DNA from 2 places in the Peribacillus sp. TH27 genome. Region 2 is predicted to be linked to the other one. Evidence: a T-box and tRNA genes for the amino acid it is inferred to sense, from the RefSeq annotation. Region 2 holds a T-box; the other holds one or more tRNA genes.
What was found. The T-box of region 2 lies ahead of glyQ (glycine--tRNA ligase subunit alpha). A T-box ahead of a tRNA ligase gene usually reads a tRNA of that ligase, here a tRNA-Gly.
Positions count from the first base shown of each region.

Region 1: it encodes a tRNA-Gly, which carries the amino acid that the T-box ahead of glyQ (glycine--tRNA ligase subunit alpha) is inferred to sense. The anticodon was not compared.

Region 1 covers NZ_JAEKEV010000002.1:2,066,008-2,073,646, forward strand. Annotated here, with positions in the region: gene JFU24_RS11375 (amidase domain-containing protein) at 1-450, opposite strand, end outside; gene queG (tRNA epoxyqueuosine(34) reductase QueG) at 904-2,043, opposite strand; gene JFU24_RS11385 (B3/B4 domain-containing protein) at 2,149-2,817, shown strand; tRNA gene JFU24_RS11390 (tRNA-Gly) at 3,142-3,215, opposite strand; gene JFU24_RS11395 (YbjN domain-containing protein) at 3,405-3,818, opposite strand; gene JFU24_RS11400 (FUSC family protein) at 3,972-5,924, opposite strand; gene JFU24_RS11405 (NADP-dependent oxidoreductase) at 6,225-7,253, opposite strand.
Region 2 covers NZ_JAEKEV010000002.1:4,908,543-4,916,181, forward strand. Annotated here, with positions in the region: gene JFU24_RS25025 (cytidine deaminase) at 1-137, shown strand, start outside; gene era (GTPase Era) at 130-1,059, shown strand; gene JFU24_RS25035 (YqzL family protein) at 1,159-1,302, shown strand; gene recO (DNA repair protein RecO) at 1,336-2,088, shown strand; T-box leader at 2,147-2,321, shown strand; gene glyQ (glycine--tRNA ligase subunit alpha) at 2,510-3,406, shown strand; gene glyS (glycine--tRNA ligase subunit beta) at 3,393-5,462, shown strand; gene JFU24_RS25055 (helix-turn-helix transcriptional regulator) at 5,625-6,263, shown strand; gene JFU24_RS25060 (pyruvate, water dikinase regulatory protein) at 6,280-7,101, shown strand; gene JFU24_RS25065 (YaiI/YqxD family protein) at 7,634-7,639, shown strand, end outside.

The sequences.
Region 1 (7,639 bases), 2.8 Mb from region 2:
GAACTTGTGGTACGCAGGATTAAATTCATTCCACCACCGCTCGGCATACTGGACGGCCTTCATCCTGTCATACTTATAAGAAAGTCGCTCCGAACCTTCTTCCCATTTTGGAGGCACCTCTTCTGGTTCAAAGCTTGGTACAAGGTCACGTTCATCTATTAAATACCCATCTCTAAACCTCGCCTCCCTTTCTTCCATTTCCTCTTCTATATAAAAAGAATCTTCCTGCTTCAATAAATATTGTAGATGTACTTTATAGGTCAATACCGTATCCTTTTCTTCCTTTCTCTTCGAGTGAACCTTTCCTGCAGCATTTACCCGCACAATTTCCGTAGAGCGGTTCCGCATTAACTCCTTTTTCAGATGCAATTTTCTTTCATCGCGTTCTTGAGTATCAGAAGTATAACACTCCACTCTTTCTTGCAAAAGCTGTTTCAATTGTTCCCTCAAAATTATGCCCCCCTTCATACCATCTATGCTAATGTGTATGTATGAGGGCATGGACAAAAACACAACTTCATTAAAGAAGAATATATTAATGGCCTGTTTTTGTTCATTTCCTCGAAATAAACTCTTATTAACAAAAGAAACTAGCAAAAACGCTTAGAACATCACGAGCTAGGGTATCCACTTGATTAAATAATATATCTGAAAAATAAAAGGTATTATTAGCCCATCATCACAACAGAATACAAAATCTACTTCCCCAGTATTCCGGTTGAAAGGTTTTGAGCCTCTCCCGCCCTATAAAAAAATTAGCCGGCAAATGGAAAGATAGTCCAAGCATATCGAGGACTCTTTTTTACCTACATATTAAACCCTCATCCTCACATTTCTACAAAAAATAAAAAAAGCCGTCCCGTTAAATTTCTTACGAGACGGCTATAACTGATATATTTAATATTATTGATGCTCCAAGGTAAACTGCAGTCCTTTTTCAATTTCTGCACGAACCTCTTCATCGGTTTCGTTCATTAAAGCTTCCTCTAAAATAGAGACTACTTGTTTCCGTCCAATTTTCCCAATCGCCCAGGCCGCGGTTCCCCGTAATACAGGACGCGGATCTTCCTTCATGATCTGAATCAATTCGGGTAGTGACGTTTCATCTTTAAAGTGGGCTAATGCTAAAATGGCATTTCGCTGGATTGGCTTTTTGCCTCGCCACGAACCAGATACATAGCCGTATGTTTCTTTGAAATCCCGATTTGAGATCGTAAGCAGAGGCTTCAACAACGGCTTCGCAACCTCAGGGTCAGGCTCCATCTCTTCATGAAAGTGAAAATCCATTCCTTTGTTTTTCGGACAAACAGTCTGGCACGTATCACATCCGTACAAACGATTGCCTATTTTCGTCCTGAATTCATCAGGGAGAAATCCTTTTGTCTGCGTTAAAAAAGCAATACAGCGCTTAGAATTCAGCTGGCCACCCTGCACAAGTGCACCTGTTGGACAAACATCCACACATTTATTGCAAGTCCCGCATTGATCTTCCATCGGTTGATCCGGTATAAATGGCAAGTTTGTAATCATGTCACCTAAATATACATAAGACCCAAACTCAGGAGTAATGATCATACTATTTTTAGCACTCCAGCCTATTCCTGCACGCTCAGCAACAGCACGATCCGATAATTCACCAGTATCTACCATAGACTTTGCCATTGCTCCTGGCACTTTATCTTTAATAAAATCCTCAAGTAACTGCAATTTATTACGAAGAACCGTATGATAATCCGTTCCCCAAGAGGCCCGGCAAAAAATCCCACGTCGCTCACTTTTTGTGCTTTGCGGTGCATTCTTCAATTTAGAAGGATAGGCCAGTGCAATCGAAATAATGGATTGCGGTTTATCAAAAATCAATTCAGGCCTGACCCTTTTTTCAATATCCGGTTCTTCAAATCCTGACTGATAATCTAGTTCCTGCTGACGGATCAGCCGACTTTTCAATTCCGTGAAATTAGAGGCTGATGTAAACCCAATTTTATCAATGCCAATCTCTTTACTATATATAATCACTTCTTGCTTAAGTGAATTCATATCCATATTTTTCACCTTCGTTCATTCATTATTCCCATCGAAGCTTGTATTCATTTCAAACCATTGCTATCTATGATAAACTAATTGCAATCATTTTTGGAGGTGTAACGCTTGGAAATTAACATTTCCGCTAATCTTAGCAGTAAAATCCCTGATTTCAAAGTTGGGATCATTACATATGAAAACATCGAAGTTGGCCCCTCCCCGCAAATGGTCAAAGGAAGACTACAGTTATTTCAAGAAGCTCTTTTCTTCGATCTAGATGAAAAAGAATTAACCGATTTCCCGGGTATCAAAGAGTGGCGAAAGATTTTCAAAACGACCGGAACGAATCCGTCACGCTACCGTCCTTCCGTGGAAGCTCTATACCGTCGTGTTAAAAAACAAAATTACTTAACATCTATTCATTCCGCTATCGACCTGAATAACTTCTTCTCCCTTTTATATGAAGTGCCTATTGGCATATATGATGCTGATAAATTAACAGGAGATATCTCGATTAAAATTGGCGAGAGTACAGATGAGTATAACGGCTTGAATGGCCGCTTGAATTCAATGGAAAACATGATTACTTCTGCCGATCGTGATGGAGCATTTGGAAGCCCCTACGTTGATTCAGAACGAACAAAGGTCACGGAAGAAACGAAAAAGGCAATCCAAATCATCTATTTACAACCAAAGACTCCAATCAAAGAAGCCCATCAGCTAACAGAGTCCTTAATGAAAATGTTCCTCGAAATCCACGGTGGAGAAGGAACTTATTCCATTTTAGAAGTATAATAACAATCGAGCAGAACTAAACCCCTTTCAAAATCGGAAGGGGTCTTTTTATAGGATAGGATATCAACCTGTGAATGTTTTTTCTTCTATTACAAACACATTCCCCAGTTTTGGATTCACTTGATACGCTTCCTGACAACATATCAACTAGTTTCTTAGTCACCCAGGATCAGCCTCATCTCATACTACTTCCTTAAATTATAGGTACATACAAATCTAGACAATAAAAAAAACCTACTGTAAACAGTAGAATTCTCATTATAAAATATTTAAACGCAAAGCTTCGTTCTCCAGGTAACGAAACCCTGCGTTATGAGTATGTATTGGAGCGGGTGAAGGGAATCGAACCCTCATCATCAGCTTGGAAGGCTGAGGTTTTACCACTAAACTACACCCGCGTATTCTTGTAGAAATTTGTCGAATCGCTATCAACAAAATTAATTATATAGTTTATATTAAATAAATGCAATAGTTATTTTTAAAAAAATAATAAAAATTTAATGAATGTTACAATAGTATATTCATCACTCTATTAAAGATGTTAAAAAGTTCTCTAATAACAGAGAACTTTCCCTACATCTCCACTGTTAAGACCAGATGACTTCCATTAACGACGGGTATACCTGCTCCGCTGTTTCAAGTAACATGATTAACTTCCTGAAAGCTAGATCTGGTAAAAATTCTCCCTCAAGGGAATAAGAATAACGAATTGAAATAGTCCCTTTTTCTTCATACAACTTTGAATATCTAAAATTAGCATTATATTCATTTAACAGTGTATGTACATCCCGCCTTTTATCAGGATTCTTCAACTCGGCAACATTAAAGCAAAATAAATCCGCCACATTTTCATTTTGGTTGAAAGCAAAAACTAAAAGAACCTTCCAGCCATCCTTTAACTTTTGCTCTGCTCTAAAAAAGGTGGTGTCATCTTCTTTCAACTCATTCATATAGATTTTCTCGCGCGTTAAAAAATCTCGAAATTTTGCAACGTTTGACATGATCCATCACCTTTCTGTATGTATTTACATTTTATACTGAAAATTGGCATTTTTACAGACTTTTTGAATAAACCCTCTATTTTCAGCTAGTGCATTCATTCAGTTGAATTGAGGGAGCCAATAATAAGAACTCCCTTAAACAAAACTCTAAGGTTAGCTTGAAACTTCTCCCCTAAACTGAAGAGCTTCTTGGAGGTCCAAAATCTCGTGACGAATTTTTGAAAACCCTTCAATTTCTGGTACGGTTTTATTTGTTGAAGATTGATCTTTATCTGCAGCTATTGCCATGGTTTCAAAAACATAAAGCAATTGAGCGAGATCCTTCTCTAAAAGAACAGGACGTTCAGAGTATTTCAAGCTGGCATTTAGATAATACCCCAATTGTTCTATTGAGAATATTACGGGCCATAGAGACTCTAATCTGGCCTTGTTTTTGAATATCTCACCTAGAGACGTATTGTATACCGTTAATAGATTGACCATATTGGTTTGCATTTTGCTTCGTTCACTGCTCTCATCAAATGTAAGGGTCCTATTATTTTCAGAGAACGCCATTAATAAAAATTGACCCTGACTTCGAATCGTTTTCGCGATAAAATGACTCAGAAGACTGGACGCTGATCGACTTCCGACTAACAATGACCCAGCAAGGCCTATAATACTCCCTACAACGATATCAGTTATCCTTACTGTTGCAAAGAAACTGAAGTCGTAACTTTGAGTTGAATATTCTGCCATGATTAAAGCTGAAGGTGTAAAGAACATCGCAGCTAACCCATAATTCCGAACGATAAAAAGCTCTGTAATGAAAGTCAAACACAAGATGATTAGCACAATAATAAACTCGTTATGAACAGATGCAAGAATCAAACTTGCTAATAGGAGCCCAATGATTGTCCCGAAAGTCCTTTGAACAGCACGATGAAATGTGGCGATAATGGTAGCACCGGACATTACTGCAGCACAGGATAAGGGCACCCAATACGAACGATTAAAACCGGCTGAATAAGCGATGATAGCGGCGATAGTAAGGATTGTTCCATATCGTACAGAAGTGAGAAAGACTATGGAGTTTTTATCAAATGCCCCCAGAAATATGGTTTTTAGAGAAGGCTTTGAGATTAAGACTTCTTGATGAATTTTTTGAACCGGTTCATTCATGATGGCATCTGCATTATAGATTTTTATGAATAAATCTTCTACTTCTTTATCAACCTGCTCTGGCTGAAGAATCTTTGATTTATTTTTCGTTTTAGATCCAATAGAGTCAGCTAATGCCTGAACGGATTTCCCTAATTCAGGTGGAAGTACGATCTTATTGTTCAAAGAAATTTCAAGAACTCTCAAGAATATCGCGTTTGCATGTTCATTTAAAAGAAACAACCGCTTAAATATATCTGTACTTCTCTTGGCTGAATACCCGGCTAAAAGCGTATTTTCTGCTTGCTTCATTGCTAGTACCGTTCTGTGTCTTGCTGTATTAAACTTCTCTGTCCCTATTGAATCAAAGAATACCGCCAACTCTCTATACACTTTTTCCACTGCATTAGTTTCAGGTCCATGGGGATTGTAAAACCAGCCTAACATACAGATTATCCAAGATAATGCCCCACCTAATAAAACAAGCCCTCCACGTAACGGCGCAAGTGATTGATCAATAGGCATACCTGTAGCAAGCGCAAAACTCAAAACGAAAAATATTGCCGAAGGACCAGTGATATTTAAAGCACCAAAAATGAAAAATACACATGCCCCAATAATCCCCATCACTATAGCTGTCCCTAGCTGATATGGGGCCAAAAGGGTTCCTAAGACAACAGATAAAGAAAGGCCCCACATTACAAAGAAAATCTTTTTAGCTCTTTGCTCATACGGTTGGTTAAACACGTATAAATAAGAGAATCCACCAATTCCTGCCAGTAAACCGTACTCAAAATTCCCAAATAATAATCCTATGAATACAGGTAATGCAGCAGCAATTCCTGCACTCAATGCCTTTATCCACGGAAATGGATTCTTTTTTATTTCAAAAGCCTGTTTAAATGTCGTATGTATCGCTTCTAATTTCGGAGACTTTGAAGATACTCTTTGTTTATTTTTGCCCATTTCACTTTTCCTTTCATTAAATAATTCGCTCCCTATCTTCTCTTTTGACGCTATTCAACCGTTATCTTGATGGCTTAATCTAGAGCTTCTTTTAATATCCTTCATTAACAACAAAAGATACCTTAAAGGAAGAGGAATATACGTTAATCTTTCTCGTATCTAGGAAAAGGGAAACGGCCTTCCCCCGATTGAATATCGAAAAAAGGCCGCTTATTATATACCCTTAATTATTTACTCTTTTTTCAATACTGTTTTAAAGACTATGTCACACCAATGTTACCCTCTACTAGGTTCCCATGCTTAGAGCGTAGCGTATTTAGGTTCTGCAACTTTTACAAGTTGTTTACCCAGATTCGTTCCTTTAAATAAACCTAGAAATGCATCAGGGGTATTTTCAAACCCTTCAATAATGGTTTCTTCATACTTCAATTTTCCTTGCTGTAGCCATTCCCCTAAATCTGTCGCACCTTCTTGGAATCTTTCGGCATAATTACCAACTGTGAAACCTTTCATAAGTGCACTCGTTTTGATCATCGCCGATTGCAGACGCGGCCCTAAATCTTTTCCTTCTGCATTATAAGAGGAAATCGCTCCGCATAATGGAATACGAGCATTTGTATTTAAAAGTGTGAAAACAGCATCCGTTACCTCACCGCCAACATTATCGAAATAAACATCGACTCCGTTAGGAACAGCGTTTTTTAAATCTGTCGCAAAGCTATCTTTTTTATAATTAACAGCTCCATCGAAGCCAAGCTCTTTTGTTAAATACTCAAGTTTTTCATCTGAGCCAGCAATGCCTACTACCTTAGCACCTTTGATTTTAGCAATCTGTCCAACTACTGAACCAACAGCCCCAGCTGCTCCAGAAACCACGACTGTTTCACCTTCTTGAGGTTTTCCGATATCGAGCAAACCAAAGTAAGCTGTTAAACCAGTCATCCCGAGAATCCCTAAATGAGTTGTGACAGGGGCAACTTTAGGATCAATCACTCGGATTTCTTTTTCATTGACCACCGTATACTCTGCCCAGTCGATATTCCCAACAACAACATCTCCTTGTTTGAAGGAATTCGAATTGGATTCTACCACTTCGGCTACAACGCCTCCAGTGATGACCTTATTCAATTCAAATGGAGCTATATATGATTTAGTATCTTGCATTCTTCCACGCATGTATGGATCGACAGATAAATAAAGCGTCCGTAATAATATTTGATCTTCTTTTGGTGTGGGAACATCACTCTCCACAAAGTTAAAATCTTCTTTCGAAGGCATTCCTTTTGGTCGGTTTGCCAGGGTGATTTTTTGTTGTTTGGATTGTGTCATTTTGTGTTCCTCCTTGATTTTGAATACGTAATATCTAAAAGTAAGCGTATCACTGTTAAAGATCCTTGGTCAAAAATTATGCCCTCTTGATAATTCCATACTTTTCTATATGTAACCCTTACTAAAATATCTAAATCCTATGATATCTATTATGTCCTATCTATTTCATTCATATAAAGGTCATCTGGATTAGGGCAAACTCCTGTATATTTTATACAAAAGGCTTTGGTAAACATTAAAGTTGATTTATGATTTGTTCAACGGCTTCATCTAATATGAAGTATCACTTATTTAACAAATCATTCATGCACGGATTTTAGCTACGGCATCCCTATGTTTGCTTTTTTGGTAGATTAACTAGCAAAACAAAGTCATGTTACCAGTTA
Region 2 (7,639 bases):
CGTGCAGGCAGGTTATTTCAGAACTATGTGAACAAGATATGTTGGTTGTTTTAACCAACTTAAACGGGGATATTAAAGAACTAACAGTACAGGAATTGCTTCCAGGAGCTTTTTCACCGGAGGATTTAAATGAATAAACTATTTGACGAAACACAAGTAAAAGGTTACAAATCAGGTTTTATTTCGATTATAGGACGACCTAATGTTGGCAAGAGTACATTTTTGAACCGGGTTATTGGTCAAAAAATTGCCATTATGAGTGATAAACCGCAAACAACGAGAAACAAGGTTCAAGGTGTACTTACACAAAACGATTCACAAATGATATTCATTGATACACCGGGGATTCATAAACCGAAGCATAAGCTTGGGGACTTTATGATGAAGGTAGCAACAAATACATTGAAAGAGGTCGATTTGATTCTCTTCATGATTAATGCGACAGAAGGATACGGACGTGGTGATGAGTTTATCATTGAAAAACTACAAACCGTAAAAACACCTGTTTTCCTTGTAGTCAACAAAATTGATGCTATGCACCCTGATGATTTACTCCCAATTATTGAGAAATATCAAAAGCTTTATCCGTTCGCGGCCGTGGTTCCAATCTCAGCGCTTGAAGGCAATAATGTCGATACACTGCTTGAGCAAATCAAGGAGCATCTTCCTGAAGGTCCACAGTTTTATCCAGCTGACCAAGTAACTGATCATCCGGAGCGTTTTATTATTTCTGAATTGGTCCGCGAAAAAGTTCTGCACCTGACTAGGGAGGAGATTCCCCATTCAGTGGCTGTTGTTATCGATTCAATAAAAAAAATGGATAACAGTGATACAATTAATGTTATGGCTACGATTGTGGTAGAACGTGATTCACAAAAAGGTATTGTTATTGGTAAGCAAGGGAAAATGTTGAAAGAAGTCGGTAGCCGTGCGAGGGTTGATATCGAGAATTTATTAGGCTCGAAAGTATTCCTGGAACTATGGGTGAAGGTACAGAAGGATTGGCGTAACAAAGCGAGCCAACTTCGCGATTATGGTTTCAATGAAAGTGAGTATTAATTAGCAAAATTTACGCTTCATGAAAGTGTGGAAAAAGGTCAAGCTAATCATATGGTCGGATATTTATATTGCTAGTTAAAAATGAAAGGTGGGCTTTATATGTTGGATTTTACCTGGGAGTTATTTAGTGAAACAGGTAATGTGGACACCTATTTGCTGTTTAAGGAGATAGAAGTCGAAAGACAGGAAAGACCCTTAGTATTGAGTGATGAGCTAGCAGATATTGATTTTCCTGTTTCATAAGATAGTCTTGGCAAGCATGGGTGGTGTCTTGGTATGCTCCAAAAATGTGAAGGCATTGTCATAAGACGGACTGCATATGGAGAAAACAACAAAATTATTACTATTTATACCCGTGAGCTAGGGAAAATTGGAGTTATGGCTAGAGGAGCCAGTAAACCTAATAGCAGGCTTGCTGCCGTCACCCAACTTTTTTGCTCCGGGTATTTCCTTGTTTCTACATCAAGCGGACTCGGAAGTCTTCAACAAGGAGAAATGGTCGACTCCCTTCGTTTTATAAGGGAGGACCTTTTTGCCACTGCATATGCTTCATACATTGTTGAATTGGTTGATAAAAGCGTAGATGATAAGAAACCAAATCCATATCTGTTTGAATTACTCTCGCAAACCTTGCATTACATAAACGAAGAATATGACGCGGAGGTTTTGAAATTTATTTTCGAAATGAAGATGCTGCCCGTCAACGGGATTAACCCAGTACTAAATCAATGTGCTGTTTGTGGTGAAACAGAAGGAGAATTCTCCTTCTCGCTACGGGAAGGTGGTTTTATTTGTCACCGCTGTCTGGGAAAAGACCCATATCACTATAAAATTTCACCCGCAGCCGTTAAATTGCTGCGAATATTTTATTATTTGGATTTATCAAGGCTCGGAAACATTTCGGTTAAGCCTGAAACGAAAAAAGAACTGCAGAAAATCATTGATGCTTATTATGAAGAGTATTCAGGCCTCCATTTAAAATCAAAAAAGTTCTTAAAACAGATTGATACGATGAAAGATATGTTTTAAGATTTGACCTATTGACATTCCAGGCTTGATTGTATAAAATTCTAATCATTAAAATAAGAAGATTGCGTTGATGGAAAAGAGTATCTGTCATTCTCCATAAAAAGCGAACCCGGGATGGTGAAAGCCGGGGTATGGATTTACAGGGAAGGCGTTCCGGAGCATGTAGCTTTGAAAAGAGGCCGGTTTATTAACGGCAATTAGGGTGGAACCGCGGGTAAACTCTCGTCCCTATGCATTTCGCATAGAGACGGGAGTTTTTTGTTTGCAAAAATGCGAAAGAATAACAATGAATGGACCGGTAAAACACTTGAATTAATTGGTGAAATGCATGCGTGGCCGATAAACGATTCAAAATTACTGGTATAGGAGTTCCCGTCCCTAATTTCATAAAGAGGCGTTTTAAATAATCTGGAGGTGTACGATGAATATTCAAAATATGATTTTAACTTTACAAAAGCATTGGTCTGAACAAGGCTGCATATTAATGAATGCTTATGATGTCGAGAAGGGGGCAGGAACGATGAGCCCTTATACTTTCCTTAGAGCAATTGGACCTGAACCGTGGAGTGTTGCTTATGTGGAGCCATCCCGCCGTCCAGCAGACGGTCGTTATGGAGAGAATCCTAACCGTCTCTATCAACATCATCAATTCCAAGTAATCATGAAGCCATCACCAGACAATATCCAAGAGCTGTATTTGGATTCATTGCGCGCATTAGGTATTAACCCGCTTGAGCATGATATTCGCTTTGTAGAAGATAACTGGGAAAACCCATCATTAGGTTGTGCTGGTCTTGGCTGGGAAGTTTGGCTTGATGGAATGGAAATTACACAATTTACGTATTTCCAACAGGTAGGCGGTCTTGAGTGTAAGCCGGTTTCCGTGGAAATTACATATGGAATCGAGCGTCTTGCTTCCTACATTCAGGAAAAAGAAAATGTGTTTGATCTAGAATGGACAGAAGGATTTACAGTACGAGATATTTTTGGACAGCCGGAATACGAGCATTCAAAATATACGTTTGAAACATCCGACCTTGATATGTTATTTCAACTTTTCACAATGTATGAAAAGGAAGCACATCGCCAAATGGAAGAAGGGCTTGTACATCCTGCCTATGATTATGTTTTAAAATGTTCACATACATTTAATCTTTTGGATGCAAAAGGTGCGATTTCAGTAACGGAAAGAACGGGATATATAGCCCGCTGCCGTAACTTAGCACGTAAGGTTGCCAAAACCTTCTATGAAGAGCGGGAAAAATTAGGCTTCCCGATTCTAAAAGTGAAAGGAGAGAATACAAATGAGCAAGCGTGATTTGTTATTGGAAATTGGATTGGAAGAGATGCCGGCTCGTTTTGTGACAGCGTCTATGAAACAGTTGTCAGATAAAGTACAGAAATGGCTTAAGGAAAAAGCAATTGAATTCGGAGCGGTTGAAGCTTTTTCCACACCAAGACGTTTGGCCATATTGGTAAAAGACGTTTCAGAATCACAAAAAGATATCGAAGAAGAAGCAAAAGGACCAGCTAAAAAAATTGCTTTGGACAGTGAAGGAAACTGGTCTAAAGCAGCATTAGGGTTTGTTAGAGGCCAAGGGATGACCGCTGAGGATATTTATTTTAAAGAACTTAAGGGTATTGAATATGCCCATGTAAATAAATTCATTAAAGGACAACCGACTTCCCAGCTTTTATCTGAGTTGCAGGAAATTATCAGCGGGATGACGTTCCCGAAAAATATGCGTTGGGCCAACCAAGACCTTCGTTTTGTCCGTCCGATTAAATGGCTGATTGCATTATTCGGCAACGAAGTAGTGCCATTTTCCATAGCTGATGTTGAAACTGGCCGTGAAACAAAGGGACATCGCTTCTTAGGAGAAGCTGCAAGGATAGAGGATCCTGAACAGTACGAAGCAACGTTAAGAGACCAGTTTGTCATGGCTAATCCAGAAAAACGTCGTAGTGTTATTTTAGAACAGATTAAAAGTCTTGAGCAGGAAAAAGGCTGGATCATCCCAGTTGATGAAGATCTGCTTGAAGAAGTCAATAATTTGGTAGAGTACCCAACGGTGTTATTTGGCCATTTTGAAGAAGAATTCCTTGAACTTCCAGCTGAAGTTTTGATCACTTCAATGAAGGAGCACCAACGTTATTTCCCAGTTAAAGATCAAGGCGGCAAGTTACTTGCATTCTTTGTAACCGTTCGTAATGGAGATGACCGTCATCTAGAAAAGGTATCTAAAGGAAATGAAAAAGTGTTGCGTGCGCGTTTATCGGATGCGGCATTCTTCTTTAAAGAAGATCAGAAAAAAGAGATAGCAGATGCTTTGAAAAAACTCGACAGCATCGTTTATCATGAAGAAATAGGTACCTTAGCTGAGAAAACAGCCCGTGTAACAGCGGTGACAGGCGTTCTGGCAGATGCTTTGAATTTAAAGGCAGAAAAGGATCTGGCGCTTCGTGCTGCTGAAATTGCTAAATTTGATTTAGTAAGTCATATGGTTTATGAATTCCCCGAATTGCAAGGGTATATGGGTGAGAAGTATGCGCTCCTAAAAGGAGAAGCAAAAGAAGTAGCGGCTGCAATCAATGAACACTACATGCCAAGACATGCGGATGACAATGTGCCGCCTTCTGTTATTGGAGCAGTTGTAAGTATAGCCGAAAAAATTGATACTCTCGCATCATTCTTTGCTATTGGCGTCATTCCAACTGGCTCCCAGGATCCATACGCATTGAGAAGACAGGCAAGCGGTGTTGTTCAAATTTTAGCGGAGAAAAAATGGAATATCTCTTTAGAAGAGCTTATTACTCTAGGACTTAAAGGACTTGAATCAAAAGGTCTTCTAAAACGCGATTTAGAGGAAGTAAAAGCAGACATGTTTACCTTCTTTAAAGCGCGGGTAAAACATTTACTTCAAGAACAGCAGATTCGTTATGATTTAATTGATGCCGTTCTGATCGACGAGATTGGGTTTATACACTCTTTAGTAGAACGTGCTCATGTATTGGACGCGAAAAAAGATGAAGCAGGCTTTAAAGAAAGCCTCGAAGCATTAAGTCGTGTTATGAATATTGCTGTAAAGTGTGACCATAAAGTGACAGTTGACCCGAATGCTTTTGAAAATGAGCAGGAAAAAGCGCTTTATGAAAAATATCAAACAGTAGCATTGCGATATGCTGAAACTAAAAAAGAGAAAGAGCGTTTTGAACATCTTATCTCGCTTCAATCGGAAATAGAATCATATTTCGAGAATACAATGGTCATGGCAGATGATGAAGCAATCCGTAATAACCGCTTATCCCTAATGAAAGAAATTAGCGATTTAGTTTCAGGCTTTGCGGCAATGAATAAAATTATCCTTTCATAATTGAAAGGATTCATCGAAATCGGAGACACTTTATATAAAGGTTTCCGATTTCTTAAAATATTAAATGGTCAATAAATAGGACAAACCTGCTTTTATTAAATAATATAGTATATAATTGTTAGATGAATAACTTTTGTTACTTTTCTCTGCGAAAGCAGTGGGGTGGTGATTATAATCCAATTGAATAAGCGTCAGGAGCATATTTTACAAATTGTTAAAGAGAATGGACCGATTACAGGTGAACATATTGCCGATAGACTGAGCCTTACAAGAGCGACACTTCGTCCGGATCTTGCTATCTTAACGATGGCAGGCTTTCTTGATGCGAGGCCGCGTGTCGGGTATTTTTATACAGGCAGGTCAGGAACACAGCTTTTGACAGATAGTTTGAACCATCTTTATGTACGAGACTATCAATCGATCCCTGTGGTTGTTGATGAAGGCATTTCCGTATATGATGCAATCGTCATGATGTTTTTAGAAGATGTCGGTACCATGTTTGTTGTCGATAAGCATGCTCTGCTAGTTGGTGTCTTATCAAGGAAAGACTTGTTGCGTGCAAGTATAGGTAAGCAAGAACTTAACTCCATTCCAGTCAATATTATTATGACTAGGATGCCCAATATTACAATGTGTTCAAAAGAAGACTTATTGATTGATGTTGCCAAAAAATTGATTGATAAACAAATCGACTCATTACCGGTCGTCAAAGAAACAGAAAAAGGCTATGAAGTAATCGGAAGAATTACAAAAACCAATATAACAAAAGCATTCGTAGCTTTAGCTGATGAAGGCTATTAGGGGGCTTGCAAAAGGAATGACGGAGAATATGAACGGTTCTATTATATATGTTGTATCGGATTCAGTGGGGGAAACAGCGGAATTGGTTACTAAAGCAGCTGCAAGCCAGTTCTCGGGATCTGCTTTTTCCATAAAACGGATTCCGTATATTGAAGATGAACAAAACGTGGATGAAGTAATTTCACTGGCAAAATTAGATGGAGCAATCATTGCCTATACCCTTGTTAAGCCAACTATTAGAGCTTACATGAAAGCACAGGTCGAAAAAGAAAATCTGTCTGCTTATGACATTTTAGGGCCGCTCATGGACATCCTTCAGAAAAGAGCGCCAAAAGGGCCGCTTAATGAACCTGGTCTCGTTAGAAAGCTTGATGATGATTATTTCAAGCGAGTCGAAGCCATTGAATTTGCGGTAAAATATGATGATGGGCGGGATCCCCGTGGTATTTTACGAGCAGATATCGTCCTTGTAGGTGTATCACGCACTTCCAAAACACCTCTATCTCAATATTTGGCCCATAAACGTTATAAAGTGGCTAATGTACCTTTAGTCCCTGAAGTGGAACCACCAGAAGAATTATTCCTGGTCCCACCTGAAAAATGTATTGGTTTAAAGATTAGTCCGGAAAAGCTGAACCATATTCGTAAAGAGCGATTAAAGTCCCTGGGGCTTAATGATCATGCTATTTACGCAAATGTGGAACGGATAAAAGAAGAGCTGACGTACTTTGATACAATCATTTCGAGGTTGAATTGTCCAATCATTGATGTTACGAATAAAGCTGTTGAAGAAACAGCCAATTTGATTATCAATATCCTTCAAAAAAAAGATCGTTGATAGGTGGATTTATTTAATTCTTAAATTAAGGTAAACCAAAATGTGAGCTAGACACTTTAAGTGTCAGCTCACATTTTAATGCTAAGGGGATTTAAGGGAATTTCGCACAGAAATAGGAAATAATTACATAAATTTCTTCTCTTTTTACATTTGAAATTCCATCGATTTGTATAAAATAAGAATCGGAATTTAAATGTTGGCATCTTCTAATCAAATAGACTATAATAAAAAATTGTGAGAAAAAAGTAATCTTAAGGTTTAGACTTAATTAATAAGGAATAAACTAAAGGTTAATGAGAAGTCAAGGTTTTTATCATAAAAATAATTCGACATGTTCCGTATAATTTTAAATTGGCTGACTCTGAATCAAGGTAAAAGCAGCATTGTAACTTTACTAAGAAGAGATTCCTTGAATTAAAAAGGTTGGCTCTTTTAGAGAATATTCTCTGACCCATGGCTGAAAGTTACATTATATCTCGATAAAGTTTAGGGGAGAAAAAGGATTATGCAGAAAGATGTAGAATTAAAAGGTATGAAT